4 regions of the Pantoea sp. SGAir0215 genome follow, and region 1 is predicted to be linked to each of the others. Evidence: predicted binding sites of a transcription regulator. Region 1 holds the regulator's gene; each other region holds the start of a gene.

The links. The regulator CRP, encoded in region 1, controls carbon source genes, mostly activating them, when cyclic AMP is high. The targets are predictions, from matches to a motif close to ATGTGANNNNNNTCACAT.
Region 2: the regulator CRP is predicted to act here: its motif matches at 5,740-5,757, upstream of msrB (peptide-methionine (R)-S-oxide reductase MsrB).
Region 3: the regulator CRP is predicted to act here: its motif matches at 4,849-4,866, upstream of C1N64_RS04340 (YjcB family protein).
Region 4: the regulator CRP is predicted to act here: its motif matches at 4,729-4,746, upstream of deoC (deoxyribose-phosphate aldolase).

What each region holds. Positions count from the first base shown of each region.
Region 1 is NZ_CP028031.1:250,324-258,275, forward strand. Features, by position in the region: gene tauB (taurine ABC transporter ATP-binding subunit) at 1-146, opposite strand, end outside; gene tauA (taurine ABC transporter substrate-binding protein) at 157-1,134, opposite strand; gene C1N64_RS01360 (LacI family DNA-binding transcriptional regulator) at 1,370-2,350, shown strand; gene C1N64_RS01365 (LysE family translocator) at 2,353-2,955, opposite strand; gene C1N64_RS01370 (hydrolase) at 3,008-4,024, shown strand; gene C1N64_RS01375 (YheU family protein) at 4,029-4,247, shown strand; gene C1N64_RS01380 (phosphoribulokinase) at 4,309-5,178, shown strand; gene C1N64_RS01385 (OsmC family protein) at 5,208-5,612, opposite strand; gene crp (cAMP-activated global transcriptional regulator CRP) at 5,915-6,547, shown strand; gene C1N64_RS01395 (YccS/YhfK family putative transporter) at 6,606-7,952, shown strand, end outside.
Region 2 is NZ_CP028031.1:2,962,337-2,970,288, reverse strand. Features, by position in the region: gene yeaG (protein kinase YeaG) at 1-1,482, opposite strand, end outside; gene C1N64_RS13900 (MipA/OmpV family protein) at 1,905-2,654, shown strand; gene C1N64_RS13895 (aldo/keto reductase) at 2,728-3,579, shown strand; gene C1N64_RS13890 (D-hexose-6-phosphate mutarotase) at 3,587-4,462, opposite strand; gene gapA (glyceraldehyde-3-phosphate dehydrogenase) at 4,535-5,533, opposite strand; gene msrB (peptide-methionine (R)-S-oxide reductase MsrB) at 5,874-6,284, shown strand; gene C1N64_RS13875 (YeaC family protein) at 6,287-6,568, shown strand; gene pncA (bifunctional nicotinamidase/pyrazinamidase) at 6,653-7,261, opposite strand; gene ansA (asparaginase) at 7,278-7,952, opposite strand, start outside.
Region 3 is NZ_CP028031.1:905,642-913,593, reverse strand. Features, by position in the region: gene C1N64_RS04365 (Na+/H+ antiporter) at 1-1,115, opposite strand, end outside; gene C1N64_RS04360 (NCS2 family permease) at 1,260-2,609, opposite strand; gene C1N64_RS04355 (glutathione S-transferase family protein) at 2,955-3,620, opposite strand; gene soxR (redox-sensitive transcriptional activator SoxR) at 3,660-4,145, opposite strand; gene soxS (superoxide response transcriptional regulator SoxS) at 4,301-4,726, shown strand; gene C1N64_RS04340 (YjcB family protein) at 4,971-5,252, shown strand; gene C1N64_RS04335 (ATP-grasp fold amidoligase family protein) at 5,305-6,255, opposite strand; gene C1N64_RS04330 (oligosaccharide flippase family protein) at 6,264-7,520, opposite strand.
Region 4 is NZ_CP028031.1:4,343,446-4,351,397, reverse strand. Features, by position in the region: gene prfC (peptide chain release factor 3) at 1-1,401, shown strand, start outside; gene osmY (molecular chaperone OsmY) at 1,657-2,271, shown strand; gene C1N64_RS20340 (DUF1328 domain-containing protein) at 2,371-2,532, shown strand; gene C1N64_RS20335 (patatin-like phospholipase family protein) at 2,772-3,821, shown strand; gene C1N64_RS20330 (TatD family hydrolase) at 3,818-4,591, shown strand; gene deoC (deoxyribose-phosphate aldolase) at 4,823-5,602, shown strand; gene deoA (thymidine phosphorylase) at 5,662-6,990, shown strand; gene deoB (phosphopentomutase) at 7,085-7,952, shown strand, end outside.

The DNA of each region.
Region 1 (7,952 bases):
CCGGCGATCAGATTCAGCAACGTGGTTTTGCCACAGCCTGACGGTCCCAGCACAACGACCAGCGCGTTATCCTCCACGCGCAGTGAGATGTCCTGTAATACCGGCTGTCCGCCATAGCTCGCGTTCAGATGGGCTATTCGCAACATGACGATGTCCTCAGGGCTTGACCAGGGGCGCAACAAAACGACTCGTGACAAAGGCGCTGTAATCATTACCGGCCTGCGGCACCTTGCCCTGTTCTTTCAGGAATTGCGCCGTGTCCACGATGGCTTTGTTCACCGGCTGCTGCAGTTGCGCCACCTGCTGGGCGGCGGTCAGATAGGTGTTGCCCTTAACCAGTCCAGGAATTTGTTGCTCGGGCACGCCGCTTAAGCGCGAAAGTTTACTGAGGTTATCAGGCTGTTTAAGCCAGTGTTCGGGATGGTCCAGGTAGGCTTTCTGCGCCTCAATAGCGCTACGGGCAAAGGCGGTCACGATATCCGGATGCTGCTGCGCGAAGTCTTTGCGTACCACCCAGACATCAAGTGTCGGTGCGCCCCAGCGCCCGACCTGCGACGAATCCGTTAAAACGGTGCCATCTTTCTCCAGTTCATTCACCGCAGGTGCCCAAACGTAAGCACCGTCAATGTCCCCGCGTTGCCAGGCCGCCACAATCGCAGGCGGTTGCAGATTGACCAGTTGAACCTGAGACGGCTTAATCCCCCAGTGTTTTAATGCCGCTAACAAGCTGTAATGGGTGGTCGAAATAAAGGGCACGGCGATCCGCTTGCCGATCAGGTCCTGGGGACGGGTGATTGTTTTCTTCACGACCAGCGCTTCAGAATTGCCTAACTGAGAAGCCAGTAAAAAGGCTTCGATGGGGAGCTGCTGCGTTGCCGCAACGGCCAGTGGGCTGGAACCAATATTGCCAATCTGGACATCGCCTGATGCCAGCGCACGAAGCACGCCTGATCCGCTATCGAATTTGCGCCATTCGACCGTCGCACCGCTCTCTTTGGCAAACGTATTATCCGCCTGCGCCACCTTAGCGGGTTCAGCGGAGGTCTGATAAGCCACCGTTACGTTGACCGCGTTGGCCTGAAACGCCAGCACTGACAGGACCGCCGCCAGAATCGTGAGTCGCCCTTTTTGCATGATTTTTCCCCATCATTTTTATGATGTGGGCAGTGTTGCTGGCAGAAGTAATTTCATAAAGGAATTAAAAGTTATCCCTAATAGAAAGAAATTCTTAGATCATCATCTGCAATAGATTGCCGTTATACGCAAATTAAATTTCAGACAAAAAGCCATAAATTTGTCAGGCGCTCACATCCTGGTTGTGCTATTGATATGCGCTATTATTTGCTCCCCGGTGAGGCTTGCGAGTTCGATGTCGATCGACAAAGTTGCCCTGTTAGCTGGCGTGTCTAAAGCCACGGTATCCCGCGTGCTTAACGCGCATCCTGGGGTAAAAGCAGATACGCGACAGAAAGTGCTGGATGCCATTGCCACAAGCGGCTATCAGCCAAACCTGCTGGCGCGTCAGTTGCGAACCTCGCAGAGTCATATGCTGCTGGTCCTGATCTCCGATATCACGAACCCATTTTGCTCCCGAGTTGTTCAGGGCATCGAAGCTGAAGCAGAAATGCACGGCTACCATATTCTGCTGTGCAATTCGGCCTCACAGTTTAAACGTGAGTCGGCCTACCTGACCTTACTGACCGGCAAGGTGGTGGACGGCGTGATTACGATGGATGCCGCCGCCGGGCTGCAAAGCCTGATCGATATTATCGGTGATGCGCCCTGGATTCAGTGTTGTGAGTTTGATCCCGAGATTGCGGCCTCGTCCGTCTCCATCGATCATCTGGACGCCGCACGTGATACCGTCCATTATCTGGCCGGCCGGGGCCGTAAGCGCATTGCACTGGTGAATGGCGATATGCGTTATCTCTATTCTCAATATCGCGAACAAGGCTATCGAGAAGGCGTTGCGCAATCGGGGTCAGACTGGACGAATGTCGTCTATACCGAAGGCATTACCTGCGAAGAAGGCAGTCGGGCATTGCAGGAATTGTTGCGTTTAGCGGAGCCGCCGGATGCGGTATTTGCCGTGTCTGATGTGCTGGCGGTTGGCGTGGTGCATGCAGCGCTGGAGGCGGGCCTGCGTGTCCCGGAAGACCTTGCCGTCGTGGGGTTTGACGGCATTCCCTTTACCAGCAGCCTGAATCCACCGTTAACCACCATCGAACAGCCCATGTATCAACTGGGCGCGCGCAGCGTGCAGCTGTTGCTGAAAAAAATTCGCCAGCCGCACGCGCCGGTTGTTCGCGAAGTGTTGCCCTGGACGCGCCTGGAGCGCGCATCCAGCTAAGCTCAGTGCCAGATCAGCAATACGCAGGCCGCCGTTAACAGCCCCATGCTCAGGTTAAAGCGTTTCCAGGCGCGGGGACTACGTAAAATACGGCCGATCATCGCACCAAAGCCCATCCAGATAACGCCTGCAACCAGATTGACCATAACCATGCCAAGACTGATTAACAGGACAGAATGGCGATAGCCCGCACCGGCCAGACTAAAACTGGCGACGGCACCCAGCGCCATGAGCCAGGCTTTGGGGTTGATCAGTTGTAATAAGCCTCCCTGCCAGAACGGCATAGGTGCGACAGGCGCCGCATCGGTTTCCAGTTTCTCATAGGCTGCGGTGGCAATCTTCCAGGCCAGCCACAGCAGGTAAAGGCTACCGGCAATTTTCAGGATGAGATGCAGGGAGGGATAAAGCAGTATCAATCCACCCACGCCAAACGCTACCAGCAGCAGCATTAGCTGCATGCCGATCATAATGCCGATCATCAACGGGAGGGTGCGCAAAAAACCAAAATTGGCCCCCGAGGCGGTGAGTAACATATTATTAGGTCCGGGTGTAATCGCCGCGACCCAAAGAAAGCCTAATAATGATAAAAACAGACTGAGTTCCATTAACCCGGGTTCTCCTCCCTTAGTGAAAACTTATCGAAGCTAACAGTGTGATATGGAACAGACAAGCCTTTACAACATGAAATTTTCGGGCCCTGACGACGCGGCGTTCATTCCCCTGCCCGGTCTGGGCAACCCGCACCTGCAAACCATTCTGCCGCGGTTGATACGGCGGACGAAAAGGTTAACGCCACACTGGCAGCGGCTGGATTTACCTGACGGTGACTTTGTTGATTTGGCCTGGAGTGAAGATCCTCAGTTTGCCCGGCATAAACCGCGCGTGGTGCTGTTTCATGGCCTGGAAGGAAGTTTCCACAGTCCCTATATTCATGGCCTGATGCTGCAGTGCAAACAGCGTGGCTGGCTGGCGGTAGTAATGCACTTTCGCGGCTGCAGCGGTGAGCCGAACCGTCTGAACCGGATATACCACTCCGGTGAAACCGAGGATGCGCGTTTTTTCCTGCACTGGCTGACGACGCGCTGGGGCCGGGTACCCACAACTGCTGTCGGCTTCTCGCTGGGCGGGAATATGCTCGGTTGCCTGTTAGGCCAGCAAGGTGATGAAGCCCTGATCGACGCGGGCGTGATTGTGTCTGCGCCCCTGATGCTGGAACCCTGCAGCGCCCGACTGGAGCGCGGCTTTTCACAGGTTTATCAGCGTTACCTGTTAAGCCAGTTAAAAAAGAATGCCCAGCGTAAACTGCGGGCCTGGCCCGACACGTTGCCGGTGAACCTCATTCAGCTTAACGCCCTGCGCCGTCTGCGGGACTTTGACGACGCGATCACGGCCCGGGCGCATGGTTTTGCCGACGCCACGGATTATTACCGTCGCGCCAGCGCTATGCCGCGACTTAAGTTCGTGACAAAACCGCTGCTCATCATCCATGCAAAAGATGACCCGTTCATGAGCGATGAGGTGATCCCGCAGCCTGCGCAATTATCTGCCACTATTACCTATCAGCTGACACAGCAGGGTGGGCATGTTGGTTTCGTCAGTGGCACCCTGCGTCAGCCTCGGTTGTGGCTGGAGCAGCGCGTGCCACAGTGGATTTCCTCTTATCTGGATAACTGATTCTGTGATTATTCCCTGGGAACAGGTTTCCCCCGAAACCCTTGAAAATCTTATCGAAGCGTTTGTTTTGCGTGAAGGCACGGATTACGGCGAGCAGGAGCTCAGCCTGACGGAAAAAGTCGCCGATGTGCGTCGTCAGCTGGAGCACGGCGAGGTCGTTCTGGTATGGTCGGAACTGCACGAGTCGGTCAACATCATGCGCAAAAGCGAGTTTCGTGGCTGATGCAACGAACGGAAAATCGTGCTAACAATGCTCATCGCCCGACGTCACAGGGACTTCAACTATGTCTGCACGCCATCCGATTATCGCGGTAACGGGCTCCAGCGGTGCGGGAACCACCACCACCAGTCTGGCGTTCCGTAAAATTTTTCAGCAACTCGGTTTGCACGCTGCCGAACTGGAAGGGGACAGTTTTCACCGCTTTACCCGCCCCGAAATGGACATGGCTATCCGAAAAGCGCGCGATCTGGGGCGACATATCAGCTACTTTGGCCCGGAGGCGAATGATTTTGGCCTGCTGGAGCAAACGTTCGTCGAATACGGCGAACACGGTAAGGGCCAGTCGCGTAAGTATCTGCACACCTATGATGAAGCCGTTCCCTGGAACCAGGTTCCCGGCACCTTCACGCCCTGGCAACCGTTACCTCCGGATACGGATGTGCTGTTTTATGAAGGCTTGCACGGCGGCGTGGTGACTGCACAACACAATGTGGCGGAAAAAGTCGATTTGCTGGTCGGCGTCGTGCCCATCGTCAACCTGGAGTGGATTCAGAAACTGGTGCGCGATACCAGCGAGCGTGGCCATTCACGCGAAGCGGTGATGGATTCGGTAGTGCGTTCCATGGAAGATTACATCAATTTCATTACGCCGCAGTTTTCACGAACCCATATTAACTTTCAGCGCGTCCCCACGGTGGATACCTCTAATCCCTTTGCCGCGCGCACCATCCCTTCGCTGGATGAAAGCTTTGTGGTTATCCACTTTCAGGGGCTGGAAGACATTGATTTTCCCTATCTGCTGGCCATGCTGCAGGGATCGTTTATTTCCAATATCAACACGTTGGTGGTACCCGGCGGCAAAATGGGACTGGCGATGGAGTTAATTATGGCGCCGTTAGTAAAACGGCTCATGGAAGGGAAACGGATTGAATAACCACAGAGGCCAGCCTGGCCTCTGTGAGATTACAGCGCAATCACTTCGTAGCTGTGGGTAATGTTGACGCCTTTGCCTAACATGATGGCGACAGAGCAATATTTTTCCGCGGACAGATCGACAGCGCGTGCCACGGCTTTATCCGAAAGTGCGTTGCCGCTGACGATAAAATGCAGATTGATATGGGTAAAGATGCGGGGGGCTTCTTCCCGACGTTCAGACGATAGTTTCACTTCGCAATCAACCACATCGTTGCGGCCTTTTTGCAAAATTGACACAACGTCAATGGCGCTGCATCCCCCTGCCGCCATCAGCACCATCTCCATAGGGCTCGGCGCTTTATCGCCAGAATTGCCATCCATCAGTACCTGATGGCCGGACGATGATTCCCCCAGGAATGTTAACCCTTCAACCCATTTGACGCGTGCCTGCATAATTTTGACCTCAGAATACCCTGTTTTGGCTCAGCGTACGCTTTTGCCTGGGAAACAGCAATCCAGAGAAAACGCCATCTTGCTGAAGCGAGACAACACAAGACAGTCGACGTAAGCTGTGCTACAAACAGAGCTGAAAATATTTTTCGTCATCCGAAGACGAAGCCGGGAAGAATGATGCGCACTGCGCCGAATGCAGCCCGAATAATTTCCTGAATGGAAAGACGCTTAACGCTTACATCGCCTGGCAGGGAAACAGAGCCCTGTATTTTGGGCACGATTACAACAGAGGATAATAGCGAATGGTTCTCGGCAAACCGCAAACAGACCCTACACTTGAATGGTTCCTGTCCCATTGCCATATTCACAAGTATCCATCCAAAAGTACGCTCATTCATCAAGGTGAAAAGGCGGAAACGCTTTACTACATCGTTAAAGGTTCCGTTGCGGTACTGATTAAGGATGAAGAAGGCAAGGAGATGATTCTGTCCTATCTGAATCAGGGCGACTTTATTGGTGAGCTTGGCCTGTTCGAAGAAGGTCAGGAGCGCAGCGCCTGGGTACGTGCGAAAACCGCGTGCGAAGTGGCAGAGATTTCCTACAAAAAATTCCGTCAGCTGATTCAGGTGAATCCGGACATCCTCATGCGCCTCTCCTCGCAAATGGCGCGCCGTCTGCAGGTCACATCGGAAAAAGTGGGCAACCTCGCGTTCCTTGATGTCACCGGTCGCATTGCGCAGACGTTGCTCAACCTGGCGAAACAGCCGGATGCCATGACGCATCCTGACGGCATGCAAATCAAAATTACGCGTCAGGAAATTGGCCAAATCGTGGGATGTTCACGTGAAACCGTGGGACGTATTTTGAAGATGCTGGAAGACCAGAATCTGATCTCCGCACACGGCAAAACAATTGTTGTTTACGGCACGCGCTAAGCTTTATTCTTCACGGCATAATGGCAACGTTATGCCGTGAATTATTTGCGTTGAGCCGATGTGGCGAAGAATAATTTATCACCCTGAAGTTAACTATGCCCTGCGCCAGACACTGGTGTTGTGTCTCCCCGTCGCGCTCGGCTGGCTGTTTGGCGATCTGCAAAAAGGATTGCTATTCTCATTGGTGCCTGCCTGCTGCAATATTGCCGGTCTGGATACGCCCCACAAACGTTTCTTTAAACGCCTGATTGTCGGCGGCAGCCTGTTTGCCCTGGGTAGCTTACTGATGCAGTGGCTTCTGTTTAAAGACGTGCCCTTACCGCTTATTCTTTTCGCCCTGCCTTTGCTGCTGGGCGTGACAGGTGAAATCAGCCCACTGCACGCACGGTTACTCCCTGCCACACTGATCGCAGCGATATTTACCACCAGCCTGATTGGCCGCATGCCCATTTACGTACCGCCCCTGCTCTACATCGGCGGTACGCTGTGGTATGGCCTGTTTAACTGGTTCTGGTTTTGGCTGTGGAAAGAGCAGCCAATGCGTGAAAGCCTGAGTCTGATTTACCGCGAACTGGCGAACTATTGTGACGCCAAGTACACCTTGCTGACGCAACTTACCGATCCGGAGAAGGCGCTACCACCGTTGCTGGCGCGGCAGCAAAAAGCAATCGACCTCATCAACACCTGTTATCAGCAGATGCATATGCTGTCCGCCAGCCGCGATCACAGTCATAAGCGACTGACCCGCGCTTTTCAGGTCGCACTGGATTTACAGGAACACATTTCTGTCAGCCTGCATCAGCCAGAAGAAGTGCAAAAACTGGTAGAACAAAGCCATGCAGAGGCCGTGATTCGCTGGAATGCGAAAACCATTTCCGCCCGTTTACGTGAGCTGGCAGACAACATCCTGTACCACCAACTGTCCAGTCGCTTTGATATGGACAAGCAGCTGGGGGCACTGGAAAAAATCGCCCGTCAGCACCCGGACAATCCGGTAGGAAATTTTTGCCTTTATCACTTCAGCCGCATCGCACGGGTACTGCGTACACAAAAGCCCCTTTATCAGCGTGATTTGATGGCGGATCGCCAGCGCCGTTTACCGCTTCTGCCCGCACTCAGAAGCTATCTCTCGCTGCGCTCATCTGCCCTGCGCACGGCCGGACGTTTTTCTGTGATGCTGATGCTGGGTAGCGGGCTGGCGCTGTTCTTTTCGATTCCCAAACCCTACTGGATTCTGATGACCATTATGTTTGTCAGCCAGAGTAACTACAGCGCCACACGGGTGCGTATTCAGCACCGTGCGCTGGGCACCTTTGCCGGGCTGGTGATTGCGGCAGCCTCGCTGCGGCTGGATGTCCCTGAACCGCTGGTGTTGAGCATCATGCTGGTGATTACCTTTATCAGC
Region 2 (7,952 bases), 1.8 Mb from region 1:
GGATTCCAGATAAGCCGTTTGAATCTCTTTGCCAATAAACTCCGCATATTTAGGAATTAAATAGCCTTTGAGATGCTCAAGGTATTTTTCCGCCTGATCCTGTGGGAACTGCTCACGTTCAATCTGCTGTTCCAGCACATAGAACAGGTGCACCGGGTTGGCGGCAACTTCAGCATGGTCAAAGTTAAATACGCGTGACAGGATTTTAAAGGCGAAACGCGTTGACAGGCCATTCATGCCTTCGTCCACGCCCGCATAATCGTGGTACTCCTGCCAGGATTTCGCTTTCGGGTCGGTATCCTTCAGGCTTTCACCATCGTACACGCGCATTTTGGAGTAGATGCTCGAGTTATCGGGATCTTTCAGACGCGACAGGATAGAGAAGCGCGCCAGCGTCTCAAGCGTGCCAGGTGCACAAGGCGCAGTGGACAGCTCACTGTGATTCAGCAGCTTTTCATAAATCTTAATTTCCTCAGACACGCGCAGGCAGTAAGGCACTTTGACGATGTAAACACGGTCGAGGAAAGCCTCGTTGTTTTTATTGTTGCGGAAGGTCACCCATTCGGATTCGTTTGAGTGCGCCAGGATGATGCCGTTAAACGGCAGGGCTGAAATCCCTTCCGTACCGTTGTAGTTTCCTTCCTGCGTGGCAGTAAGCAGGGGGTGCAGAACCTTGATCGGCGCTTTAAACATCTCAACGAATTCCATGATGCCCTGGTTGGCCCGGCACAGTGCGCCAGAGTAACCGTAGGCATCAGGATCGTTTTGCGCGTGGTTTTCAAGTTTGCGAATGTCGACCTTACCGACCAACGCAGAGATATCCTGGTTGTTCTCATCGCCCGGCTCTGTCTTGGCGATGGCTAACTGCTCAAGAATCGATGGCCAGACTTTAACGACTTTAAAGCGTGTAATGTCCCCGCCAAAGTCATGCAGACGTTTGGCGGCCCAGGGCGACATAATGGTGCCAAGGTAGCGACGCGGTACGCCGTACTCTTTTTCCAGAATGTTAGCGTCTTCCTGCGGGTTGAACAGGCACAGCGGATGGTCGTTGACCGGACTGCGTTCGCCGTCGGCGCTGAGCACGTAGATAGGGACGCGTTGCATCAGGGATTTCAGGCGCTCAGCCAGGGAGGACTTACCGCCACCCACCGGACCCAGTAAATAGAGAATCTGCTTCTTCTCTTCAAGGCCTTGCGCTGCGTGTTTCAAATAGGACACGATCTGCTCAATCGCTTCCTCCATACCGTAAAACTCTTCGAACGCTGGGTAACGTCCCATAACCCGGTTAGAAAAGATTCTGGAAAGGCGTGGCTCCTGGGCAGTGTCGACCATTACTGGCTCACCAATAGCCATTAAGAGTCGCTCTGCTGCGTTGGCGTATGCACTGCGATCCTGTTTACAGATAGTCAGAAATTCCTGCAGTGTGAACTCTTCGTCCTTGGCAGCTTCATAACGCTGACGATAGTGATCGAATATATTCATAGCGATGCCCGTCCTTTCGTTTTTAGCACAGGTAAAGGAGCAATAATCAGTGCTCGTACAGCTCCCGGAAGATATTAATCTGTTTACTACAGCAACCCTTATGCCAACCTGATCGTTCTTATCGGGATACACAACTTTTATGGTTACTTGGTAAGTACAAAAACTCGGGTATTAAGTTTAACTGTAGAAGGCATTCTGGAAATTTCATCATAGATTTTTGATTAGTGAGCCACATATCAATAACAAAATCATTTTGTTGCGAAACGTTTTTCCTCAGTTAACCCCCGTTCTGTGATGCCTTCAACCCGGTTATGCCACATTCTGCGGCAAACGCGGTAGATGATTTTGATATAAGGTTAATTCAGTCTGTAAAAAGCGTTAGACTCTATGTGTGATTGTTATATTTATGGAATGAATAAATTGTGAACCAATTCAAACTTAACGTGCTTATTGCACTTATCCCTTGTTATTTTCTGGGCCAGTCAGTACAAGCCGCACCTTTATCACTCGGTGCATCAGTGATTTATGCGCAGTCACCTTATCGCGGTGGACAGGACCGCTATTTGCCTGTTCCCATCATCAATTACGAAGGGGAAAAATTCTGGTTTAACACCCTGCAGGGTGGCTATTACGTGTGGAAAGACCCACAGGATCAGCTCTCTCTGTCGCTGTTGGGTTCGCCGCAGCAATACGACCCGGATGACAACGATCTGGGGGATATGAAGGGGCTGGATAAGCGCCGAATGACGTTGATGGGCGGGGTGACTTACCGGCACACGGATGACTGGGGCATCATACGGACCTCATTGTTAGGCGATGTGCTTAACAACAGCAACGGTATCGTCTGGGATTTGACCTATCTTTACCGTTTCAGCTTTGGCGACTTTACCTTTACGCCGGGAATTGGTGCATTGTGGAACAGCGCGAATCAAAACCGCTACTACTATGGCGTATCGGGTAACGAAAGCGATCGGACCGGAATTCGTCGTTATCATCCGGATGACAGCTGGTCGCCTTATGTGGAAATGAACGCCAGCTACAGCATTACCCCGCAGTGGAATGCCAGTCTTTCAGGGCGTTACACCCGCTTTGCCAGCGAAATCAAAGACAGTCCGATGGTTGATAAAAGCGGACAGTTTACGGTCTGGACAGGCGTCAGCTATACCTTCTGATGCGGTGCACCCCGGGAGTGCAGGCTGTGCGCTCTCAGGGTGCATATGCCCTCATTCAGTGCAGGAGAACCCGATGACAAAATATATCGATATTGCAGGTCAGCGTCAGATTCCGGCAATCGGTCTTGGCACCTGGTATATGGGGGAAGATCCCGCCAGCCGGCAACAGGAAATCAGTGCGCTTCAGGCAGGGCTGGATGCCGGTTTGCGGCTGGTGGATACCGCTGAAATGTATGCAGAGGGTGGCGCCGAAGAAGTGGTAGGCGATGCCCTGAAGGGACGGCGTGATGAGGCCCTGCTGGTATCGAAAGTTTATCCATGGAATGCCGGAAAACAGGATGCCATCGCCGCCTGCGAGGCCAGCCTGCGTCGTCTGCAAACGGATCGAATTGATTTGTATCTTTTGCACTGGCGCGGCAGTGTGCCACTCGACGAAACCATCAGCGCGATGCAGACCTTGCAGCAGCAGGGCAAAATTCGTGCGTGGGGTGTTTCAAACTTCGACAGCGAGGACATGGACGCCCTGTGGGCCGAAACGGGTGGCGAAAATTGTGCCACCAATCAGGTGCTTTATCATCTGGGTTCCCGCGGTATTGAATACGATTTGCTACCGCTCTGTCGCCAGCGCGCGATGCCCGTCATGGCGTATTGTCCCTTGGCACAGGCCGGTCGGTTACGCAGTCAGCTGTTTACCGACCCCGCTCTGAACGCAATTGCCCGCCAAAAAGGCATCACCGTGGCACAGCTTCTGCTGGCCTGGGCGATTCGGGATGGCGATGTCCTTGCCATCCCTAAAGCCAGTTCACTGGTACATGTTCGTGAAAATGCGGCTGCGCTGGACATTACCCTGAGCGAGGAGGACTGTCTCAGACTCGACAGGGCTTTTCCGCCGCCACAACACAAACTGCCGCTGGATGTGGTCTGAACGCGCTTCAGGCCTTATTTTTCAAACGTATTGTCGTCGCCAGTCGGGCAGGCTTGTCGCCTGCACTGCGCAACGGTTTGCTGATGCGCGCGGTTTCAACACACACCATCGTTTTATAACCCTCATTTGGCATGTCCGCCATGCTACACGACAGCGCCACACCGGGATTCCACGTGACAACGTCACTATGGTGATGGTGGTACACTTCAATTTGCCGTTTTCCAGCCAGATCGTTGATAACTGAACAGTCTTTTGGCGCAGTGAAGATACGATCCACGCGCTCGGTAAAGCGCTGTTTACCCTCGCTCTGACCCGGCTGGTTATCTTTGACCTTGTCGATGTAATGTTCACCCAGTCCGGTGACCTCAACGCTCGCACTGTCCGCCACGTTAAAATAGCTGTGTAGCGCGGCTGTCGATTCATAATCACCGTAGGCTTCCAGCTCAATTTCGCAATGCTGGCCCAGACGGAAGCGGGCGATAAGGGTAAAGTCATGCGGCCACAGCTTCAGCGTTTGTGGGGTACTTTCCAGCACAAATGTCAGCAGCACGCCGTCTTCGTTTTCATCATGCGCAGAGAGCGTCCATGACTGATTTCGGGCAAAGCCATGGGCAGGCTCTCCTGCCGGTCCAAACCAGGGCCAGCAAATCGGTACACCGCCGCGAATCGCCTTACCAGGCAGGAAAGGGCTCTTATCGCTCAGCCAGATGACGGGCTTCTCACCGCTCGGTTGCCAGGCAATCAGATGCGCGCCCTGTAAGGTTACGGCCGCCCGTACACGCGGATGGCTGACAATGATAACCGGGAGTTCACCCACCTGACGTTGCGACAGATAAGGCGTGATTTGTTTAACCACGGGAAGGGAAAAGAGTTTGTCTTGCATGCCTGACTCCATAGTGAAGGGATCAAAAAAAGGGTGACCGAAGTCACCCTTATTGTCTCGTGTCTGGCTGCCTTATTTAGCAGCAACCAGCGCAATCAGGTCGAGAACTTTGTTTGAATAACCGGTTTCGTTATCGTACCAGGAAACCAGTTTAACAAAGTTGTCATTCAGCGCGATACCGGCTTTGGCATCGAATACTGAGGTCAGGACTTCGCCGTTGAAGTCGGTAGAAACAACGTCATCTTCAACGTAGCCCAGCACGTCTTTCATCTCGCCTTCAGCCGCGGCTTTGATAGCGGCACAAATTTCTTTGTAAGACGCAGCTTTTTCCAGACGAACGGTCAGGTCAACAACAGAAACGTTAGGCGTAGGTACGCGGAATGCCATACCGGTCAGTTTGCCGTTCAGTTCTGGCAACACTTTACCTACCGCTTTAGCGGCGCCGGTAGAAGACGGGATGATGTTCTGTGATGCACCACGACCACCGCGCCAGTCTTTGTGAGACGGGCCATCAACGGTTTTCTGCGTTGCGGTAGTGGCGTGTACGGTGGTCATCAGGCCTTCAACGATACCAAATTTATCGTTGATGACTTTTGCCAGCGGGGCCAGGCAGTTAGTGGTACAAGAGGCGTTAGAAACGATGTCCTGGCCCTGGTATTTGTCGAAGTTAGCACCACGAACAAACATTGGGGTGTCATCTTTAGATGGACCGGTCAGAACCACTTTTTTCGCGCCAGCAGTGATGTGCTTACGTGCGGTTTCGTCGGTCAGGAAGATACCGGTTGCTTCAGCAACGACGTCAACGCCCACTTCGCCCCACTTCAGGTTAGCCGGATCTTTCTCAGCGGTAACACGGATTTTCTTACCGTTAACAACCAGAGCGCCGTCCTGTACTTCAACGGTGCCGTCAAAACGGCCGTGAGTAGAGTCGTACTTCAGCATGTACGCCATGTAGTCAGCGTCCAGCAGGTCGTTGATAGCAACGATTTCGATGTCAGAGCGCTGTTGAGCAGCACGGAAAACGATGCGACCGATACGGCCAAAACCGTTGATACCTACTTTGATAGTCATATATTCCACCAGCTAGTTGTTAGTGAATAAAAGGTTGGCTGTAAAATTACAAAAACCTTACTAGGCGTCAAGCGGAATCGTGTCAATTGTTGCGACAGGTCAATCCACCGAACAGGAATTATTTGACGCGCAACCGCTTGCGCGCTTCCGCGAACATCGTGCTCTGTTGAAACCTTCGCCGAATATATAGGGATATGCCAGAGAAAAGGTGATCAAAATCACAAATCCACCTTGTAAGATACGGACCGAAGGGCAGAGCACAAAAAAAGACCCGACTAATGTTGATCATTTGTTAGAATACTAGTCGATTTTTTCAGAATGACATCCCGGAATTGCTCAAATGCCTAAAGAAACCGCACCCGACGCAAAAATCGCCCAGTTAACTGAGATGCAGCGCTATGTCACGCAACAGCGTGGCACGGAGCCGCCGTACAGCGGTGCGCTGCTGCATAACAAGCAGGAAGGGATTTATCACTGCCTGGTGTGCAACGCGCCCTTGTTTCTTTCAGAGACGAAATACGATTCAGGCTGTGGCTGGCCGAGTTTTTATGAGCCCGTCAGCGATGAGGCTATTCGTTATCTGGAAGATAACTCGCACGGTATGCAGCGTATTGAAATCCGTTGCGGCAACTGTGATTCTCATCTCGGCCATGTTTTCCCTGATGGGCCGCAGCCGACCGGTGAGCGTTACTGTGTGAACTCAGCCTCGCTGAACTTCACCAGTCCACAAGGCGACGAGATTAAGGGCTAACAATGAAACAGCAACTTGAAGCCATGCTTGATGCTATGACACCCGAAATTTATGAACGCCTGATGACGGCCGTTGAAACCGGAAAATGGCCGGATGGAGTGGCGCTGACGCAGCAACAGCGTGATAACAGCCTGCAGTTGGTTATGATGTGGCAGGCGCGCAATAATGATGCACCACAGCATATGACCATCGGCAAAAATGGCGAAATGGTGACCAAATCGAAAAAGCAGTTAAAAGAAGAGTTTGGTATCGAACCGGACGTCACGCGCATTCATCTGCATTAATAGCGCGGTAAGTCGCCAGTCAGCCACGCGCAGGCGGGCATCGTATGGAAGAGCAAAAAGGGCTGGCTATACGCCAGCCCTTTTTCAGATAATGACGGCGCCCTGAGCCGCCATCTGCGCCAGCGCAATGTCGCTGTCTTCTGGGTTGAGATTAACGCCACGGCAGCCTGCCGCCACGACCTCGACCTGATAACCCAGTTCAAGTGCATCCAGCACGCTGTACTTCACGCAGTAATCCGTCGCCAGGCCCAGCATGACCAGATGCGTGATATCGCGTGCGCGTAACCAATTGTCCAGTTCTGTCTTGCGTCGGTGTCCGTTGTCAAAAAAGGCGCTGTAGCTGTCTACGTCCTGATCTTGCCCTTTATGGAAAACCGCGTCGAACAGGCTGCGATTAAGTCCGGGATGAAAATCAGCCCCCGCAGAATGCTGCACGCCATGATCCGGCCACCAGATCTGTGGCAGGCCGTTGAGTTCACCGAGGGTATAGACAGGTTCGCCGGATACGGAAGCAAAACTACCGTGATCGGCTGGATGCCAGTCCTGCAGGGCTACCACGCACTCACCATTCTCATGAAAAGCACGGGCGTAGCGGTTAGCAACCTCGACCGTATGATCGCCTTCTTTGACGGCCATTGGGCCGCCGGGGCAGAAGTCGTTCTGGATGTCGATAATGATTAATGCCCGTTTCATTGCCGTTGACTCCATCTTAGTCGTCTGTCAGTTCGCCACGCAGGTTCTGCTGCATTTTGGCGCGGATCTGATCGCTGGACAGATCCTGGCTCAACAGATAGTGAAGTTTCGTCAGCGCCGCTTCAACCGTCAGATCAAAGCCGCTGATGACGCCAGCGTGCTCCAGAGCATTCCCGGTGGCGTAGCCACCCATATTGACCTTGCCAGAAATACACTGGGTCAGGTTGACGACCACAATGCCGCGTTCGCTGGCCTGCTGAAGTTCAGACAGAAACTCGGCGTTTTGCGGCGCGTTACCGACACCGTACGAGCGTAAAATCAGCGCCTTAACCGGCTGACGTAAAAAGTTACGCACGACATCTGCAGAGATGCCCGGATAAATTGTCACCACGCCAATAGGTTGCGGGGTAATGGTATGAACAATCAGCTCGCCTTTGCCCTGAGGTGCAGGCGGCGTATTAAGACGACGGATATGAATCCCGGCTTCCAGCAAGGCTGACAGGTTGGGGGACGCAAAGGCGTTGAAACCGTCCGCGTGCGCTTTAGTGGTACGGTTACCGCGATAGAGTGTGTTGTTGAAAAACAGCGTCACCTCGTTGATGGGATAATTCGCAGCGACGTAAAGGGAATTAAGCAGGTTTTGTTGGCCATCGGAACGCAGTTCGGCTAACGGAATCTGTGAGCCCGTAAC
Region 3 (7,952 bases), 660 kb from region 1:
CCGCGCACGCCCGCAAAGGAGGCGATTAACAGTTCACGCAGTGAGTACGAGGAGAACACTAACGGCTTGTTTTTCAGCAACCGTTTACTGAAGCGCTGCATAATCCACAACCAGCCGAAGCGCACCACCATTAACGCCGCATAGACCAGCACGATATCGGCAAAAATCATCCAGATATCCACATTGGGATCCGCATTGGCCTCGGCGATGGATTTTTGCAGGATAGAGGGCAGTTGCAGACCCAGCATCAGGAACACCATGCCGTTAAACACAAATTCCAGCATATGCCAGACGCTGTTGGCGCGCAGGCGCATCGTCAGCGGTGCCTGACGAATAATGCCAGAGCGCGTAATCGTCATCCCGGCCGCGACGGCGGCTAAGATCCCGGATACGCCGAGGTGCTCAGCAATCAGATAAGAGGCGAAAGGCAGCAGTAACAGCAGAACAATTTGTGTGGCTGCGTCATCACTGCCGCTCCAGCGGTTCAGCACACGTAGCGACTTCCCGTAAAGCCAGCAGACCGCAACCCCAGCCACCAGGCCGCCCAGCGCCACCTTGAGGAACTCTACGCTGGCACCGCCCCAGCTAAATACCATGGTGCCCATCGCGACCGCGACGGCGAACTTCAGTGAAACCAGGCCAGAGGCATCGTTCATCAAGGCTTCGCCCTGCAGAATCGCCATGATTTTCTTAGGAATGCGGCCTTCACCGACGATACCAGAAAGGGCCACGGCATCGGTGGGTGAGAGCACGGCGGCCAGCGCAAACGCAGGGATAAGCGGAATGCCCGGCACGGTCCAGTAAATCAGGTAGCCGATACCGACGACGGTGATCAACACCAGTACCAGCGCCAGGCCAAGGATTTCCCGTCCATAGTGCAGAAACTCGCTGACCGGTGTTTTCCAGCCGTCGGCAAAGAGCAGCGGCGGAATAAACAGGACGAGGAATAATTCCGGGTCAAAATCCACATGCAGCCCAAACGTGGGCCAGGCCAGCAGCGCACCAACGGCAATTTGCACCAGCGGCAGCGGGATTTGAAAAGGCAAGATACGCGCGGCGACCCCAGAGAGCGACACCACCAGCGTCATGATCAAAATAGTAAAAAAGATTTCCATGCTTTCCTTAGGCGGGTTGTTATCTTTGAATCAACGTGAAGATAAAGTGTAAAACAAACTGGCAAGCGCGGAAAAAGCTACGTGTGCTTCGGTGAGGAAAAAGCGGAAAATTCCGGACGCACGGCTGCACGTCCGGTCAGACAGTCAGATCGCCCAGCCTCCGGCATAAAAAGCCACCAGCGCAACGGCAATCACGACCGTGCCAATATTTAACTTACGCCATTCACCGGCAAACAGTCGGCCAACTACCAGGGTGGCAAAACCGATCATGATGCCGGTAACAATGTTACAGGTCAGGACAATAATGACTGCGGTGAGCAGGCCCGACATCGCATCGACAAAGTCGGCGAAGTCGATTTTAGCGACGTTGCTCAGCATCAGCAGGCCGACATACATCAGGGCGGGTGCCGTCGCATAAGTTGGTACCAAATAAGCCAGCGGAGACATAAACAGAATCACCAGAAACAGCAGACCCACGACGATTGCCGTCAGGCCGGTTTTACCGCCTGCCGCCGTACCGGCCGCCGATTCAATATATACCGCGGCAGGCGACGCGCCCACCAGTCCGGCAAACAGGCTGCTCAGCGAATCCGTGGTCAGTGCCCGTCCGCCGTTAATAATCTGCCCGTCTTTATCGAGTAAATTGGCCTGCCCGGCCACGGCGCGAATCGTGCCGGTCGCATCAAATACCGCCGTCATCACTAACGCCAGTACGGTGGGCAAGACGGCAGGCTGCAACGCGCCCATAATGTCGAGGCTGAAAAACAGCGATGTCCCCTGCGCATCACGCAGGCTCGGCAGCGCAAACAGCCCTTGCCAGCGGACGGCGGGATCGAAGGCCAGGCCGAGAGCAGAGATCACGATGACCGTCAGCAAAATACCGCCAGGCACCCGGCGCTTCTCCAGACCAAAAATCGCCGCCAGCCCCAGCAAAGACATGAGGACGGGGAAGGAGGTAAAGTGCCCCAACGCCACCGGTAAACCTGAGCCAGGGTTTCTGACCACCAGCCCCACGTTGTCAGCGGCAATCAGCAGTAAAAACAGGCCAATCCCGATGCCCGTACCGTGTGCGACGCCCATGGGCAAATTACGTAAGATCCAGGCCCGAATCCCGGTGGTGGAAATCAGCGTAAACAGCAGCCCCATGAGGAACACAGCGCCAAGCGCGACCGGCACGCTGATGTGCTGACCCAGTACAAGACTGAACGCTGTAAAGGCCGTCAACGAGATTGCACAGCCAATCGCCATGGGTAAATTGGCCCACAGCCCTATCAGGATTGACCCGAAGCTTGCCACCAGGCAGGTGGCAACAAACACCGCCGTAGGAGAGAACCCCGCTTTACCCAGCATACCGGGGACCACGATCACCGAATAGACCATGGCAAGAAAGGTCGTCAGCCCGGCCAGGATTTCCTGTCGCACGCTGCTGCCACGGGCCGAAATGGCGAACCAGGCATCCAGTCTTCCACTGGTCGGGCGTGATTCAATTGACATAGTTAAGCCTCAAAAATTTTTATTGTGTAATTCACGCGGTCACCGTTCTGCATTCCCTGAATATGTCTTTACCCACGGGCAACCGACAAAAGGCAAACGTTTACTTCGCCACGCAGAACGGGTGTAACAAGCACCACCAGACTGAAGGGGGCAGATTATCCGGTCTTTAACCGCCGCTTTTCAACCGTTCAGAGGGAATTACTGCGTATAAAGATCAGGTTAGTAACATCAGGAACGTGCTGGAAACCTGCCAGTAACATTCTTGCAGGCAGCGTGACCGGTCGATGAAAGAGGATGTTGGTGGAAGAGAGATGACGCCGGACGGCGTCATCAGAGCGCATCGCCTCAGCCCGGCAGAGTGAGTTCACCGCCCTGCTGAATGGCCCGTTGCCATGCGGCGCGCTGCTGAACGGTGGTTAACCATTTTTGCGTGGCGGGCGCATTGTGCAAGCCGGCGCGCTGGCTCAGCGCCAGAACAGGAAAGCTCATTTGCACATCGGCGATGCTGAATCGTTGACCGGCAAACCAGGGATTGGCCGAGAGATGATCTTCGATCATTTGCCTGTGGACGTGGAGCTGTTTGTCCAGCCAGGCTTTTTGTACGCCTTTCCCCAGCGCGGCACCCACGGGACGCAGCAACCAGGGCACGGGCGCGCTGCCCAGCCGGCCAAACACCAACTTCATGACCAGCAGCGGCATCAGGGAACCTTCAGCGTAATGTAACCAGTAACGCGCCTGGAGGCGCGCCTCTTCGTCGGTAAGCTGTAATCGCTTCTCGCTGTCGTACTTTTCTTCGAGGTATTCCAGTATGGCCCCGGACTCCGCCACCACCCGATTGCCATCTGTGATAACCGGCGATTTGCCTAAGGGATGCACTTTTTTCAGTGCTTCCGGTGCCAGCATGGAGGCTTCACGCTGGTAACGTTTAACCTGATAAGGCACTTCCAGCTCTTCCAGCATCCACAGCACGCGGTGCGAACGAGATTGTTCCAGATGGTGAACAGTAATCATCATGATTCCCTGCGAATGAATATGCAGACAGTATAGACGTCACTTTACCTTGTGCAGAGAACCATCCTGCTCGGGATCCAGCAGGACCGCACCTGATCCCTGCTGTCCCAGCCGATCACCGGGGTTACGGAGCGGACAGTCACGCATGGATAAACAGCCGCAGCCAATGCAGCCATCCAGGTCGTTACGCAGGCGCGTCAGGGTTTCGATGCGCTTATCCAGTTCATCCCGCCAGTGCTGCGTCAGATTGCCCCAGTCCTGCGCAGACATGCGTTTATCCGCAGGCATGTTTTCCAGACTGTCGCTGACGCTGGCGAGCGGAATGCCGATGCGCTGGGCGATTTTAATGATCGCCACACGGCGCAGGACATCACGGCTGTAGCGCCGCTGATTGCCGGGATTGCGCGTGCTGGAAATCAGCCCTTTGCTTTCATAAAAATGCAGCGCTGATACGGCCACGCCGCTTCGCCGCGCGACTTCCCCCGGTGTCAGCACCGGTTTTGGATAATTGCGATCTTTTTTCATCTGGCACTTTACCTCAAGTTAACTTGAGGAATTATACTCCTTTCCCATCAGAACAACACCCGCCCTGACGACGTCACGCCCCCTGCAGGCTGATTATCAGCCTCACAAACTGCGGCATGCACGGTGACGGGGACATTCACCAGAAGGATGAGGCCATGATACAAGAAGAGATCATTCATTCACTGACCCACTGGATTGACCAGAACCTGGATAAAAGCCTGTCAATCGATGAGGTGGCCGCGAAGTCCGGTTATTCGAAATGGCACCTGCAACGTATGTTCCGTAGCGTAACGAAACAGACGTTGGGTGGTTATATCCGCGAACGCCGGCTGACGCTGGCCGCAGAAGCCCTGCGTCAGACGCAGCGTCCGGTATTCGATATTGCGATGCAGTATGGCTACGATTCGCAGCAGACCTTCTCACGGGTTTTTCGCCGCCAGTTTTCCCAGACGCCTACGGCGTATCGTCACTATATGCGTCGCCAGGCGGTTCAGCGTCCACGCCTGCTGAGCTTTGACTGTGGGGAAACGATGAGCAGCTTTACGCAGCGTACAACGGGTGAATGTTGTCCGCTTAATTAACAGCCCGCGTGCGCCCGATCGGGCGCACGGCTTTATCCCCTCTTTTTTACCCTTCCGCTGGCTTGACACTGCGCTGACAAATCAAACAAATTCTGTACAAAAATTGAGAACCAGATGATATAATGTGACCCACATCACATTATGACGTTTGTTGCCGACGAAAGAGCCCCACCTGACAGACTTTTCCGCCGACGTGATGTTCGCAGACAGTCAGGCGTCCTTTCCGATTTTGAGGTCAAAATTGATGGCTACCCTAACCACCAGTTTTCTTGTTATGCGCTGGGAATTGCTGAGCGCTGTAATGATGTTTTTCGCCAGTACACTGAAAACCCGCCTTCGCCAGGACAGCCATCATGTCATGGCCTTTCTCTGTGGCGGCGTGGGCGTTGGTCTGTCGTGCTGGTTTGTGACCGGTTTAATGGGCATCACGCTAAGCATGGAAAACGTGCACCATTTTTTGAGCGTCTCTAAAGAAGTGTTCATTGACATGATGAGCCGTGCGCCTGCGAACTGGCCAATGCCCTGAATGACCAATAAAAAACCCCGCAAAGCGGGGTTTTTTATATTGCTGTGTAAAGTCAAATTTTCTTCAACATGACAGGAATGGCGACATCCTGTACGTCAACGTCCGGTCTCTGCGTTCCGCGACGTTCCTGAATCCACATTTCACCCATCATCTTGTCTAAGCCACGATCCAGTCCGGTTACCATGCCTGCGCCAGGCGTAAACGTCAGTTCACCAAAATAGATGTGCTGGTCGTGGATATACCAGTCGACTCGCACGTAGTCAAAGTCACTGGCCAGCGTTTTGCTCAGGGCTAGTGCCCGCTCCAGTGAGGGCATGATCGGGGAAACATCCAGGCCGGTATCGCGAATTTTATGGTAAGCCTCGGAGAGGTTATTAACGTAAAAATTCATCGAAAGCTGAGGCTGACAGCGGTTGTAGATGACCTGAAGAACATACTCAAAATTGCCATCGCGCTTATTGAACATATGAAACTTGTAATCAACCGGCGCGCTTTTACCGTCACCAATATACTGCTCAACCAGAATACGTGGCTTGATATAGCGATAGTGGATCTCACGCGCTTCGTTGGCGAAATCGGTTTTTAACCACGAATAGCAGTTATGAATGATTTGCTGCTTACGAAGCGCATCCGGTTCTTCCAGCACGATCTCTACCATGTTTGAAGCATGATTCGGTTTGATAACCGTGCCCTGCCAGCGCGTAAGATCATTCAACGTGGTGGGATCGGTGGTGTCGTGGAGCAACGGAATCAGATAGTCATTACCAATCTTTTCCGCAATATAGTCGCGCACCGAATACTTATCGGACAGGCGCGCATACAGCTGATAATCACCATGGATAAACTTGCGATACAGCACTTTTTCGTTGAAGACCTTGGGCTCACGCAGATTCGGGAGCTTTCTGAACTTGCGGAAGTAATAAATACGGTCCTGATAAGTCCAGGGCATCTTCTTAATAAAGTACTGCAAACTTCTTCTGAGCTCTTGCTTCAACCTGAGCATATTTGACCTCATTTGTAGGTTTTGTAGTTAAGTGAGGAAACCTGAATTTTTTGAATCACGCCGCGTTTAAAGAAGTAATTCATGACGGTGAGGGACAGGAGCTCAGACAGAAAAACGCTCCAGGCGGCCCCCATGATGCCGTAGCCCTGAATTAGCCACCAGGAAAGCGGGATGCTGATGAGCACCAGACAAATGATTTTCTTCAGTAAATAATCAAAGCCCCCTTCTTTCACCATAAAACGGTACGCGACGGTTCCCATTGCCGAAAAACTGGTCGCCAGGGATAACAGCGTGATGAGGTTGCCTGACTGCCTGTAGGCCGGGCCATATAACGCCACAATAATGTGCTCACCCCACAACGCGACGATAAACAACATCAACAGCGACACGGCCATCACGTAGCCATTGAGCCGGGCCGTCAGCCTGACGGCTTCGTCTCCACGCGCACGAAAAATCTCGCTGAAACAGGAGGTAATCAGCGCCACGGGAATAAAAATCCAGGACGCGGCAATCGTATTGGCAGCAGCAAATAAACCCAGCTCGCGCGCCGAGGCGATGCCGGCCAAAAACATCTGCGCGGTTTTGACCTGGACAGAAATAAAAATGCTGGAAATGGCCAATGGCAAGCCCGCATACAGCAGATAACGCAAATACAGGGTGCGTGTTTCCCGCGGGGGAAATTGCTCCTGATGCTGTTGGTAAAAGCAGTAGCGTTTAATGACATACGGCACCAGCGTTACCGTGATAACTGACAATGTCAGCCACAGCGGATTCAGGCGTAGCCAGGCAATAGTGAAACTCAACGCAAAACTCACCAGCATGCCGACGGCATTCGCCACGGTATTCAGCTTTGATGCAAGACGTGCATTGTTATAAACGCTAAACGTATCCTGCGTGACAAAAACAGAGGCAACAAATGAAGCCAGCGCAAATGCCAAGAAATTTTCCTGCATGTTGTACCAGACCCAAATTAACACTGGTGCCGAGGTAATAAGTAATAAAACCATACGCAAAGTACGTGCAATACGCATTAAGCGCAAACCTTTGGTGGCATTTTTGCTGACACGTTTAAACAAAATAGTTTCAGTGCCAAATAGGGCTATGGTTTGCACCATGGCAAATAACGATGTTGAAAACGCCATCTGCCCAAATAGGGTTGGGCCAAAGGATTTAGCCACGTAAGACGTCACGAAAATGACGCCAAAAACGGAGATAATCTTTTCAGACATCATCCAGGCGGCATTAGACATTACGCTAAATTTCATCGACTGTTCCTTAGTAATACTCAACATCTACCGCTTCGGCACGCCCATCCGTGGGCGAATTAATAAGCGCTTAAATTTCAAAGCGAAATGATAATCATCAAGCCAACCCGGCTCGAAAATGAGAATCCGATTATATTTTAATGAAAGAATTCAGGAGAATTCTGATTATATCTGGCACGAATGCCGACTACTGGAAACGATTTCAAAATGAAATCATTAATGTTAACAAAAACCGTCATTCCTGAATAAAACGGATGCGGAGGCGTCAACCAGCCAAGTTACAGTCATTTTTTATCTTTGGGGTGCGATGAATTTATATCAAAAAACCCATACCAGGAAGGCGCGGCATCCCGATCAGAATAAAATAAGATTTATCCCATGATGATATTTATTCTAAATATCTTAATTTAACCCACGTAATTTAACGTCCGT
Region 4 (7,952 bases), 390 kb from region 1:
AAGCAGCGTGGTATTTCGATTACTACCTCCGTTATGCAGTTTCCCTATCGTGACAGCCTGGTAAACCTGCTGGATACACCGGGACACGAAGACTTCTCCGAGGATACCTATCGTACGCTGACGGCGGTCGACTGCTGCCTGATGGTGATCGATGCGGCGAAAGGCGTCGAGGATCGTACCCGTAAGCTGATGGAAGTAACCCGTCTGCGCGATACGCCGATCCTGACCTTTATGAACAAACTTGACCGTGATATCCGCGATCCGATGGAGTTGCTGGATGAAGTGGAAAGTGAGCTAAAAATTGCCTGCGCGCCCATCACCTGGCCGATTGGCTGCGGCAAGCTGTTTAAAGGCGTTTACCATCTCTACAAGGACGAAACCTACCTGTATCAGACCGGCAAAGGTCACACGATTCAGGAAGTCCGCATCGTTAAGGGCCTGAACAACCCTGACCTCGATGCGGCCGTCGGGGAAGAGCTGGCCTCGCAGCTGCGTGACGAGCTGGAGCTGGTGCAGGGCGCATCACACGAGTTTGAACTGGACGCGTTTCTCAGCGGTCAGCTGTCGCCGGTGTTCTTCGGAACCGCACTGGGTAACTTCGGCGTAGATCATATGCTGGATGGCCTGGTGGCGTGGGCGCCGCGCCCTATGCCGCGCCAGACCGATACCCGCACCGTTGAAGCCAAAGAAGAGAAATTCACGGGCTTCGTGTTTAAAATTCAGGCCAACATGGACCCGAAACACCGTGACCGCGTGGCCTTTATGCGCGTCGTGTCGGGGCGTTATGAAAAAGGCATGAAGCTGCGTCAGGTCCGTACCGGCAAAGATGTAGTGATTTCGGATGCGTTGACCTTTATGGCGGGCGACCGTTCGCATGTGGAAGAAGCCTATCCGGGCGACATTATCGGCCTGCATAACCACGGCACCATTCAGATCGGCGACACCTTTACGCAGGGTGAAAACATGAAGTTTACCGGGATTCCGAACTTCGCCCCCGAACTGTTCCGCCGTATCCGCCTGCGCGATCCGCTTAAGCAGAAACAGCTGCTGAAAGGATTAGTCCAGCTGTCGGAAGAGGGGGCAGTGCAGGTGTTCCGCCCGGTGCATAACAACGACCTGATTGTCGGTGCGGTCGGTGTGCTGCAGTTTGACGTGGTGGTGGCGCGCCTGAAGAGCGAATACAACGTCGAAGCCATCTATGAGGCGATTAACGTGTCGACGGCGCGCTGGGTTGAATGCAAAGACGCCAAAAAATTTGAAGATTTCCAGCGTAAAAACGAGGTCAACCTCGCGCTGGATGGCGGCGATAATCTGACCTATATCGCCCCAACAATGGTGAACCTGAACATCACTCAGGAGCGCTATCCTGAAGTCATTTTCCGCAAAACCCGCGAGCACTAATCGCGTTTTCCGGGCCATTCTCCCTGGGAATGGCCCGGTTTCCCACGATACAGAACCCTCCTAAAACACGCTTTTTCCTCGCTTTTGACGCACGATCAACCAGTTACCCGAGCAAAGTGCCAAATCCCGACTATCCTTATTTCATCGGACGGTTAAAGAGACTTATTTCTCCATGCGTCCTGTGCCGCAGTAGCGTTGTTTGCTGCTCTTGCGCCCACAGTCTGGGGCGAATTAACAGATAGAAGGATGATATCGATGCACACAACTAAGCTTACTAAAACATTAATGGCTGCAATGGTAGGTACCGCACTGTTAAGCGGAAACGTCTTTGCAGAAGAGTCCGCGTCTCAGAAAGCGTCACAAACCGCTGACAGCGCGGGCGCGAAAATCGACAGCTCAATGAAGAAAGTCGGTGGCTTTATGGACGACAGCGCGGTGACCGCGAAAGCGAAAGCGGCGCTGGTGGATGACGACTCGATTAAGAGCACCGATATTTCGGTCAAAACCCACAACGGCGTTGTGACGCTGAGCGGTTTCGTGACTTCACAAGACCAGGCGGAAAAAGCCGTGGCCGTGGTGAAGAAAGTGGAAGGCGTGAAATCCGTTAGTGACAAGCTGCACGTAAAAGACGTGAAAAAGCAGTCCATGAAAGGTTATGCCGGTGACGCTGCCACAACCAGCGAAATTAAAGCTAAGCTATTAGCAGATGACAAGGTTCCTTCACGTAACGTGAAAGTTGAAACCACCGACGGTGTGGTACAGCTCTCAGGTGAAGTGGCGAACCAGGCGCAGTCCGATCGTGCCGAGAGCATCGCGAAAGCTATCGAAGGCGTAAAAAGTGTTAAAAACGACCTGAAGGTCAAGTCTTAACATGACTCCGTGCGGCCTCTGTCCGGGCCGCACAAATAAGAATACCCATCCTGGGATGAAACAAGCAGTTCAATATTAAAAATGGTTAAGGAGAGGCTTATGTTTCGTTGGGGCATTATTTTTCTGGTGATTGCACTGATCGCCGCTGCATTAGGTTTTGGTGGCCTGGCCGGTACCGCAGCATGGGCAGCGAAAGTCGTGTTCGTGGTGGGTATTATTCTGTTCCTCATCAGCTTGTTTACTGGCCGTAAAAAGCTATAGCGATGACCCAGACAGGTTAACGCTGGCATAGTCAGCGTTAAACGGAGACCAGTTATTTGTCGCGAAAGGTAGTGTGAAGCAAAGGATGCTTCATATTCGCAACGAAGTGTTAAAAAGCGCAACGCTAATAGCACAATTAATGGACACTCTGGCTGGTTCTCCGTGCTAGTATCGACCCACAATTAACTCCCTGCATTCTCTTCATTCGTATTTCGGGATCCCACTCTGAGGTCGGTACATTGGGTATACGTATTCCCGTGACGCTCGGGGCCATTGAACCCCTTGCACTCACACCGTTTAAAGCCAACAAAATTGCCTTAGTGTGCGAGGGCGGCGGCCAGCGCGGCATTTTCACAGCAGGCGTTCTGGATGAGTTCCAGCGGGCAAAATTCAATCCCTTTCAGTTGCTGTTAGGCTCTTCTGCTGGTGCGCAGAACCTTTCCGCTTATATCTGCGGCCAGCCGGGCTATGCACGTCGGGTGATTACCCGCTATACCACCAGTAAGCTGTTCTTTGACCCCGTGCGTTTCCTGCGCGGCGGTAATCTTATCGATCTCGACTGGTTAATTGATATCACCCGCAGCGAATTTCCACTGGCCATGACCAGCGCAGAAACCTTGTTTGCTTCGGGGCGGCAATTTTACATGTGCGCCTGTCGCAGTGATGATTATGCCCCCAGTTACTTTGCCCCCACAGCCAGTAACTGGCTGGATATTATTAAGGCTTCCAGCGCCATTCCGGGCTTTTACCGTTTGGGCGTGGATCTGGAGGGCATAAGCTATCTGGATGGCGGCGTCAGCGATGCGATTCCCGTGCGCGAAGCGGCAAAACGCGGGGCCGATACCATTGTGGTCATCCGTACCGTGCCGTCGCAGATGTTCGATGTGCCCCGTTGGGTGACCCGTATGGAACGCTGGTTCAGCGGCGGGGCGCTGCAGCCGATGATCAAGATTCTGCACCATCACGAGCAGACCTATCGCGAAACCCAGCAGTTTATTGAAAAGCCGCCGGGTGATTTACGTATCATCGAAATCTTCCCGCCGCGCGTGTTAGCCAGTAACGCACTGGGCAGTCGTATTGCCGCGTTGAATCAGGATTACCATCTGGGGCGCCGCTGTGGTCGCTACTTTATTGCCACGCTGGGGCAATGGCTGAGCGATGCCGAGCCCCACACAGGGCTGGATATTGTGGTCCCTTCTGCGCCGGTGGCAAATGAGCCGGGGGATATCGCTCCGGTCATCCCGCTGACCGGCAACGATGGCACTTATGGCGAGGGTCCGCTGACATGAGGTTCGTTGATACCCACTGTCACTTTGATTTTCCGCCGTTTGTGGACGCGGCCGACGTCAGTCTGCGCCAGGCTGCGGACGCGGGCGTAGAAAAAATTATTGTGCCATCGGTCGAGGCAGGGCGCTTTGACCTTGTTTGCCAGTTAGCCCGGCAGCACCGCGCGTTATATGCCGCACTCGGCCTGCATCCGATTGTGACGGAGCAGCACGATGAGCAGCACCTCGCTCAGCTTGAAAGCCTGTTACAACAGCGGCCCCCAAAGCTGGTGGCCCTCGGTGAGATCGGCCTGGATCTGTATCGGGACGATCCGCAGTTTGATAAGCAAACCTTTTTCCTGGATGCGCAACTGAAGCTGGCGAAACGTTACGATCTGCCGGTGATCCTGCATTCGCGCCGCACGCACGATCAGCTGGCACTGCATCTGCGTCGGCAGGCTGTGCCACGGCGCGGCGTCGTACATGGTTTTGCCGGTAGCCTGCAGCAGGCGCAGGCGTTTATTAAGCTCGGCTATGCGATTGGCGTAGGCGGCACGATTACATATCCCCGCGCCAGTAAAACCCGGCAGACGATTGCCCGTTTACCGCTCTCGTCGCTGCTGCTGGAAACCGATGCGCCTGATATGCCGCTGAACGGCTACCAGGGCCAGCCAAACCGACCCGAGCGCGCCGTTTTAGTCTGGCAGGTGTTGTGTGAACTGCGTGACGAGCCGCCCGCCGAAATCGCCGACGCGTTATGGCACAACAGTCATGCGCTGTTTTCGCTTGCATAATCCCCGCCGTCACATCGTGTTTTGGTGAAATGTTATAATAGTAACATCCCTGTGGCTGAATTATACTGGCTTCCTTGCGCCATACCTTGCATATAATCTAAATTTTCGCTGAGTGTTTGCAGCCGTTTCATACTTTTATGTGATTTTGTGCACACAAAATGGCCGTTATCATTGTTAATATTATCACATTCAAGGGTGGGCGAACGTTTACCCGATGTTCTGGAGATCACCATGACCGATATTAAACAGCAGGCCCTGCGCGCCCTGAAACTGATGGATTTAACCACGCTGAACGAGGATGACACCGACGAGAAAGTGATCGCGCTCTGTCATCAGGCGAAATCTCCGGTGGGTAACACCGCTGCCATCTGTATTTATCCGCGTTTCATTCCCGTGGCGCGTAAAACGCTGCGTGAGCAGGGCACGCCTGACGTGCGCATTGCCACCGTAACCAACTTCCCTCATGGCAATGACGATATTGAGATTGCGCTGGCCGAAACCCGTGCCGCCATCGCTTACGGCGCTGATGAAGTGGATGTGGTTTTCCCTTATCGCGCGCTGATGGCAGGCAATGCGCAGGTCGGCTTTGATCTGGTCAAGGCCTGCAAAACCGCCTGTGCGGAAGCCGGCGTTTTACTGAAGGTTATTATCGAAACCGGCGAACTGAAGCAGGAAGCGCTGATTCGTCAGGCCTCTGAAATTGCGATTGATGCCGGGGCTGACTTCATCAAAACCTCAACCGGTAAAGTGCCGGTCAACGCCACGCCGGAAGTGGCGCAGATCATGATGAGCGTCATTCGCGACAAAGGTGTGAAAGCGCAGGTTGGCTTCAAACCGGCAGGCGGCGTTCGCACCGCTGAAGATGCCGCTGTCTATCTGCAGCTGGCGGATGACACGCTGGGTGCCGACTGGGCCGATGCCCGCCATTTCCGTTTTGGTGCCTCCAGCCTGCTGGCAAATCTGCTCAACACGCTTGGGCACAGCAGCGACACCAGCAAGTCGGGTTACTGATTCATCCGGGCGGCTCACGGCCGCCTCTTCTCCTCTTTCCCTGACGTAAGGGGGCGACATTGTACCTCGCACAAGAAATCATTCGAAAAAAACGTGACGGCCAGGCGCTGACTGAAGACGAAATTCGTTTCTTCATCAACGGGGTGCGCGATAACAGCGTGTCCGAAGGGCAAATTGCCGCACTGGCAATGACCATCTATTTCCACGATATGTCACTGCCGGAGCGCGTTGCGCTGACCATGGCGATGCGGGATTCCGGCACCGTCCTGAACTGGGCTTCACTGAATCTGAACGGGCCGGTGGTCGACAAGCACTCCACGGGCGGCGTGGGCGATGTGACCTCGCTGATGCTCGGACCCATGGTGGCGGCCTGTGGCGGCTATATCCCGATGATCTCCGGACGCGGACTGGGCCATACCGGCGGTACGCTGGATAAGCTGGAGGCGATTCCCGGTTTTGACATTTTCCCCAGCGATGACCATTTCCGCCAGACCATCAAACAGGTTGGTGTGGCCATCATCGGGCAAACTAACTCGCTGGCACCGGCGGATAAACGTTTTTACGCGACCCGCGATATCACCGCCACCGTGGATTCCATTCCGCTGATTACCGCTTCGATCCTGGCGAAAAAACTGGCCGAAGGCCTGGATGCGCTGGTGATGGATGTCAAAGTCGGCTCCGGCGCCTTTATGCCGACCTGGGAAGCCTCTGAGAGTCTGGCGCAGGCCATTGTGGGCGTGGCGAATGGCGCGGGCTGCCGTACCACGGCGCTGCTAACAGATATGAATCAGGTCCTGGCTTCTTCGGCGGGCAATGCCCTGGAAGTGCGCGAAGCCGTGCGCTTCCTGACGGGTGAGCAGCGCAATCCGCGCCTGCTGGACGTGACGCTGGCCCTGTGCAGCGAAATGCTGATTTCCGGCAAACTGGCGGCTAACGAAACCGACGCCCGTGAACAACTTCTCGCCGTGCTGGATAACGGCAAAGCCGCAGAGGTATTTGCCCGCATGGTGGCAGCACAACGTGGCCCAACCGATTTCGTTGAGCGCTACGACAGCTACCTCACACCCCCTGTGATGAGCAAAGCGGTTTATGCCGATGGCGCAGGTTACGTCACGCAGATGGATACCCGCGCGTTAGGCATGGCGGTGGTTGCGATGGGCGGTGGACGTCAGCGCGCCAGCGACGCCATTGATTACAGCGTGGGCTTAAGCGACATGATCGCGCTGGGCGAGCGGGTGGACGCTTCACGCCCGCTGGCGGTTATTCATGCCAGCAGCGAAGCGCACTGGCAGCAGGCCGCCGCCGCTGTCAAAGCGGCCATCACTCTGGGGGACAGCGCCCCGGCCACCACACCGGTGGTTTATCGCCGTGTGACTGAAGCGGGATAACGCGGATAACAGACTGTATACCGGAGACGATTCGGGTATACTGATCTGATCGCTTTTTTTTGACTTGTCGCGCGCGTTAGCGCAGGAGACTGGCATGAAACGTGCTTTTATTATGGTGCTGGATTCCTTTGGAATCGGCGCCAGCAAAGATGCCGACAAATTCGGCGATGCAGGTTCCGATACGTTAGGTCATATCGCAGAAGCCTGTTTTAACGGTAAAGCGGATCAGGGCCGTAAAGGACCGCTGCACTTACCGAATATGACCGCGTTAGGTCTGGGCAAAGCGGCCGAGCTTTCTACCGGGCGTTTCCCGCCGGGACTGGATCCTGACGCTGAGATAAAAGGCGCTTACGCTTACGCCAGCGAACGCTCATCCGGTAAAGATACGCCGTCAGGCCACTGGGAAATCGCCGGTGTGCCTGTTCTGTTCGACTGGGGCTACTTCAGCGATAAAGAGAACAGTTTTCCGCAGGAACTGCTGGATAAACTGGTTGAGCGGGCCGAGTTGCCGGGTTATCTCGGTAACTGTCACTCATCCGGTACGGTCATTCTCGACCAGTTGGGTGAAGAACACATGGCTTCGGGCAAGCCGATTTTTTACACCTCGGCGGATTCCGTGTTTCAGATTGCCTGCCATGAAGAAACCTTCGGCTTAGATCGCCTGTATGCACTGTGTGAAATTGCGCGCGAGGAGCTGACGGAAGGCGGTTATAACATTGGCCGCGTGATTGCCCGCCCGTTCGTGGGTGACAAAGCCGGCAGCTTTGAGCGCACCGGTAACCGTCACGATCTGGCCGTGGAGCCACCATCGCCTACCATGCTGAAGAAGCTGGTGGATGAGAAGGGCGGTCATGTGATTTCGGTAGGTAAAATTGCCGACATCTATGCGGAGCAGGGCATCACCAAAAAAGTCAAAGCCACCGGACTGGATGCGCTGTTTGATGCCACCATCCAGGAAATGA